One region of the Nissabacter archeti genome, then DNA from elsewhere that is predicted to be linked to it. Evidence: predicted binding sites of a transcription regulator. Region 1 holds the regulator's gene; the other holds the start of a gene.
What was found. Region 1 encodes CRP, which controls carbon source genes, mostly activating them, when cyclic AMP is high. Its sites were predicted from a motif close to ATGTGANNNNNNTCACAT; they were not measured.

Region 2: a site for CRP is predicted at 1,429-1,446, ahead of JK232_RS12380 (nucleoside-specific channel-forming protein Tsx). Genes of this name have one in related genera too.

What each region holds. Positions count from the first base shown of each region.
Region 1 is NZ_JAERKB010000002.1:346,005-349,118, reverse strand. Features, by position in the region: gene JK232_RS04305 (phosphoribulokinase) at 1-599, shown strand, start outside; gene JK232_RS04300 (OsmC family protein) at 631-1,038, opposite strand; gene crp (cAMP-activated global transcriptional regulator CRP) at 1,370-2,002, shown strand; gene JK232_RS04290 (YccS/YhfK family putative transporter) at 2,066-3,114, shown strand, end outside.
Region 2 is NZ_JAERKB010000008.1:140,524-143,637, forward strand. Features, by position in the region: gene JK232_RS12370 (DMT family transporter) at 1-307, shown strand, start outside; gene JK232_RS12375 (DMT family transporter) at 311-763, shown strand; gene JK232_RS12380 (nucleoside-specific channel-forming protein Tsx) at 1,670-2,554, shown strand; gene JK232_RS12385 (ABC-F family ATPase) at 2,698-3,114, shown strand, end outside.

The sequences.
Region 1 (3,114 bases):
CCGGCCGCTCACGCAAATACCTGCACACCTATGACGAAGCGGTGCCTTACAACCAGGTGCCGGGTACGTTTACCCCGTGGCACCCGCTGCCGGAAGAGACGGACGTGCTGTTTTATGAGGGGCTGCACGGCGGCGTGGTCACGGAGTTGCATGACGTCGCCCAGCATGTTGACCTGCTGGTGGGCGTGGTACCGATCGTGAACCTGGAGTGGATCCAGAAACTGATCCGCGATACCAGCGAGCGCGGCCATTCGCGTGAAGCGGTCATGGATTCGGTAGTGCGATCGATGGAGGATTACATCAATTACATCACGCCGCAGTTCTCCCGCACCCACATCAACTTCCAGCGTGTGCCCACTGTTGACACGTCCAACCCCTTTGCCGCCAAAGCGATCCCCTCCCTGGACGAGAGTTTTGTGGTGATCCACTTCCGCGGGCTGGATTCTATCGACTTCCCTTACCTGCTGGCGATGCTTCAGGGATCATTTATTTCGCACATCAACACGCTGGTGGTGCCGGGCGGAAAAATGGGGCTGGCGATGGAGTTAATCATGGGGCCGCTGGTACAGCGGTTGCTGGAAGGGAAGAAAATCATCTGAGGCCGGGCGGCGCAAGAGCCGCCCGGTCAGATTACCCGACAGCGATAATTTCAAAACTGTGGGTGACCGCGGCGGCCTTACCCAGCATCAGCGAGACGGAGCAGTATTTCTCCGCTGACAGATTCACCGCACGCTCCACGGCTTTCTCCGTCAGCCCTTTGCCGGTCACCACAAAATGCAGATTGATCTCCGTAAAGGTGCGCGGTGCCTCGTCACGGCGCGCCGACGTCAGGCGCACTTCGCAATCCCGCACATCATTGCGCCCTTTTTGCAGAATAGAAACCACATCAATGGCGCTGCAGCCGCCCACCGACATCAGCACCATTTCCATCGGGCTTGGCGCTTTATCACCGGCATTGCCGTCCATCAGAACCTGGTGGCCTGAGGCGGATTCGCCCATAAACGTCAGCCCTTCAACCCACTTAACCCGTGCCTGCATACGTCATTCTCCGGTTATTTTCTTAAAACAGCCTACCTTGCCGTACTAAAACAGGCAATCAGGCCGATCTTCATCATGCTGAAGCGAGACAACAGAAGACACCCGGTTCTGGCTGTGATAAAACAAACCCGAAACAAAATGTTCTGTATGGAGCAAGGTCAGGTTTTTAACGGAGCGGCGGGGCTGCCCGATGGTTCCTTTTTGGCCGTTACCTTGCAACATTATCAGACAGTTAATACTCTACAATAATGCATCTCTTTTTAAGAACGCCGTACAGGGAACTCTGAGCCCTGTGATTTTGGGCAGCGATTACAACAGAGGATAAAAGCAAATGGTTCTCGGCAAACCGCAAACAGACCCTACTCTCGAATGGTTCCTGTCTCATTGTCATATTCATAAATACCCTTCCAAAAGTACGCTGATTCACCAGGGTGAAAAAGCCGAAACGCTCTACTACATCGTAAAAGGCTCGGTCGCCGTGCTGATTAAAGATGAAGAGGGCAAAGAGATGATCCTCTCTTACCTCAACCAGGGGGATTTCATCGGTGAACTTGGCCTGTTCGAAGAGGGCCAGGAGCGCAGCGCGTGGGTACGCGCCAAAACAGCCTGTGAAGTGGCGGAGATTTCCTACAAAAAATTCCGTCAGCTGATCCAGGTTAACCCGGATATTCTGATGCGCCTCTCCTCGCAGATGGCGCGCCGCCTGCAGGTCACGTCAGAGAAAGTCGGCAATTTAGCGTTCCTGGACGTGACCGGCCGGATCGCGCAAACCTTGCTGAACCTGGCCAAGCAGCCGGATGCCATGACGCACCCGGATGGTATGCAGATCAAAATCACCCGTCAGGAAATTGGCCAGATTGTGGGATGCTCCCGCGAAACGGTTGGCCGTATCCTAAAAATGCTGGAAGATCAGAACCTGATCTCCGCCCACGGTAAGACGATTGTCGTTTACGGCACCCGTTAACCTCTCGTAAAAACGGCGCATACGCGGCCCGCCCGCGCTGCGCCGTTGTCTTTGTGAGCACCCATGTGGCGTAGGCTTATCTACCATCCTGAGGTCAATTACGCGCTCAGACAAACGCTGGTACTTTGTCTGCCGGCGGCGATTGCCCTGCTGTTCGGCCAGCTGCAAACCGGCCTGCTGTTCTCCCTGGTCCCTGCCTGCTGCAACATCGCCGGCCTCGATACCCCGCACAAACGTTACTTCAAACGGCTGGCCATCGGCGGCACCCTGTTCGCGGTGTGCAGCCTCGTGCTGCAATTGCTGCTGCTCTATGCCCACTGGCCGCTGCCGCTGATCATGCTGACGCTGGCGCTGCTGCTCGGCGTGACCGGGGAGATAAGCCCGCTGCACGGCCGCCTGCTGAACGGTACCCTGGTGGCGGCCATTTTCACCCTGAGCATGGCCGGGACGGCACCGCTGTGGCAGGCACCGGGCCTGTTTGTGCTCGGGACAGTCTGGTACGGGCTGTTTACCTGGGGCTGGTTCCGCCTGTGGAAAGAGCAGCCGATGCGCGAAAACTTAAGCCTGCTCTACCGTGAACTGGGGGAATATCTGGAGGCGAAATACAGCCTGCTGACCCAGCATACTGACCCGGAAACCGCGCTGCCGCCGCTGCTGAAACGCCAGCAGAAAGTGATGGAGCTTATCGTCCAGAGCTACCAGCAGCTGCACATGCTTTCCAGTGAAAATAACCCGCACAATAAACAGCTGTTCCGCACCTTCCAGGTGGCGCTGGATCTGCAAGAGCACATTACCGTCAGCCTCCATCAGCCGGAAGAGGTGCAGAAGCTGGTGGCGCAGAGCCAGGCAGAAGCGATAATCCGCCGCAATGCGGAAGTGATCGCCCAGCGGCTGCGGATGGTGGCGGACGACATCCTCTACCATCGCCGCCCCGGGCCGTTCGCGATGGACAAAGAGCTGCAGGCGCTGGAGAAGCTCGCCAACCGTTACCAGGACAACCCGGTCGGCCGCTTCTGCTATTACCACTTCAGCCGTATCGCCCGCCTGTTGCAGACCCAGCGCCCGCTTTACCGCCGTGATCTGATGGCGGCCCAGAACCGCCTGCCGTTCTG
Region 2 (3,114 bases), on a different contig from region 1:
CAGCGCCCTGACGCTGCTGCTGGTGCTGTTTTTCGGCCCGCGCAACGCGCCTTCATTTACCGCGCAACCCGCCTGGCAACTGCTCGGCGGCATCCTGGGGCCGGTGTATGTAGTGGTGCTGACGCTGACCACGCCGGTTATCGGGCTGGCCATGACCATGATCGCCATTCTCTCCGGGCAGGTGGCCAAAAGTGTGCTGATCGACCATTACGGCTGGTTTGGTGGGGCGAAGAAGAAAATCGGCAGGGAACGCCTGCTGGCGCTGCTGTTCATTATTGCGGCACTGTGGCTGATTGCACGGGGATAAACGATGACAGAAATGATTATGGTGGTACTGGCGATCGTCGCCGGGGCCGCGCTGAGCGTACAGGCAGCGATTAACGGGCAACTCGGCGCACGCGTCGGGGTGTTGAAAAGTGCGTTCCTCACCTTCAGCCTCGGGGCGCTGGTGACGATGCTGCTGATCCTGTTCTTTGAGAGCGCGCATCCGCAAACGCTGATGACGGTGCCGAAGTGGCAACTGGCCGGTGCGCTGTTTGGCGTGCCGTATATCATCATCATGGTGACGGCGGTGCCGCGTGTCGGCACGGCGGTGGCGACGGTGGCGGTGATCCTCGGCCAACTGGCGATGAGCATCCTGATCGACAGCTTCGGCTGGCTGGATAACCCGGAGATCCCGCTCAATGGGAACCGCCTGGCGGCGCTGGTGTGTCTGGCGGTGGCGTTGGTGTTGATTTACCGGAGTAATAAGAAGGGGGAGTAGGGCTGGTGCCCTGCGTCATCCGTTTATCGGTTTTGGGGAATGTTTCGGTGAGGTGGCATGTTTCAGCGAGGTGGAATGTTTCGGTTGTTCAGCATCGCTGGCTGCCTGAGCCTCCGAGCCTCAACCGAGCAGGGCCTGCCGGCGCGCCGGCCCTGCACCCGCGGGCATAAGTGCCGCATGTTAATTTTAATGGGTAACGTGGCATGTTTCGGTTGTTCAGCATCGCTGGCTGCCTGAGCCTCCGAGCCTCAACCGAGCAGGGCCTGCCGGCGCGCCGGCCCTGCACCCGCGCGCTTTCGGTGCCCCGGCTGAATCATTGCCCGCGTAGCGGGTCCCTTCGTTTCACCTCCGGGCTTTTCGGGCCGGTGCAGACACGCTCCCGGCGTGACTGCACCTCTCGCACACGTCGTGTGTGCTCGCCCGGCCCTGCGGCTCACTCAGCAATGATTTTTACGCCCCCACCAGACTGCAAACCTTTTGGTATGTCAGGAAAGGGTAGGGGGAGTCTTATATGTTCTGTGTTTCTCTTCCTTCAGCCTGTCTCAATATCCCTTTAGTTGCCGGTGTTGATTAAAAAATCTTCCCTTGTTACCCCAAATTCAACTTTTTCTAAGTAACCGATTGCGCAACCGTTAAAAATCCGTATCTTTACGGCCATTAACGATATGTGAGCAAGATCACGAAACAAATGCATAACATTGCAACTCAAATTGACATTTGTTGACACAATCGCGTATTAAGTTACGAAATCATGACACTTAAGAATGTTCTGAAGTTCCGGCGGTAAACCGGTCGCGGAATGTTTGACAGCAATGATCGTTAATGACGCTGCCGCCGCGGGTTTTGTTGGTTGACACCTCCCCAACCCGGCAGGGAAACGCCCCCCTTCACGCACTGGTAACCACAATGAAAAATCGTCTTTTCGCCGCGGGCGCGTTGATCGCCCTCTCTTACAGCGCTACCGCTTTGGCTGAATCCAATGTCGGGTCCAGCGATCAGGGGGAATACCTCTCTGACTGGTGGAAACAGAGCGTCAATGTGGTGGGCAGCTATCACACCCGCTTCGGGCCGCGGCTGAATAACGATATCTACCTGGAATATGAAGCTTTCGCCCATAAAGACTGGTTCGACTTCTACGGCTACCTCGATGTGCCGAAAACGTTCGGCGCAGGCAACAGCAACGATACCGGCATCTGGGACAAAAACGGCTCACCGCTGTTTATGGAGATTGAACCGCGCTTCTCCATCGACAAACTCACCGGCACTGACCTGAGCTTTGGGCCGTTCAAAGAGTGGTACTTCGCCAACAACTATATCTTCGACCTCGGCCCGGACAGCGATAACCGCCAGAACACCTGGTATATGGGCCTCGGCACCGACATCGATACCCATACCCCGCTGAACCTCTCGCTGAACGTCTATGCCAAATACCAGTGGGAAAACTACAGCGCCGCCAACGAAAACAGCTGGGACGGCTACCGCTTCAAGGTCAAATACTTCCTGCCGCTGGGCGACCTGTGGGGCGGCCACTTCAGCTACATCGGCTTCACCAACTTCGACTGGGGTTCTGACCTCAACGAAAACGGCAACAAGTCCCGGACCAGCAACTCCATCGCTTCCAGCCATATCCTGGCGCTGAACTACGCCCACTGGCACTACTCTGTGGTGGCGCGTTACTTCCATAACGGCGGCCAATGGCAGGACGGCACCGAGCTGAACTTCGGCAACGGCAACTTTGACGTCAAGTCCACCGGCTGGGGCTACTACGCGGTGATCGGCTACAGCTTCTGATCCCCGTTCCCCTGCCCGCAAAACCCGGCTCCGGCCGGGTTTTCTGTTTGTTGCGCGAAAAACAACCAAAACGATGCGCGACCCCGCCCGCCGGTTATGGCATAATGCGCGCCTCATCACATTCCCAGACAAGAGCGAGCGTTGTGTTAAGTACTAACAACATCACCATGCAATTCGGCAGCAAGCCGCTGTTCGAAAATATTTCCGTCAAATTTGGCGGCGGCAACCGTTACGGCCTGATCGGCGCCAACGGCTGCGGCAAATCCACCTTTATGAAAATTCTCGGCGGGGATCTGGTGCCGAGCAGCGGCAACGTGTTCCTTGATCCGAACGAACGCCTGGGTAAATTGCGCCAGGACCAGTTCGCCTACGAGAATTTCTCCGTGCTGGACACCGTGATCATGGGCCACGACGAACTGTGGCAGGTGAAAGAAGAACGCGACCGCATCTACGCGATGGCCGAGATGAGCGAAGAGGACGGCTACAAAGTGGCTGACCTGGAAGTGGCCTACGGTGAAATGGATGGCTACACCGCCGAAGCCCGCGCCGGTGAATTGCTG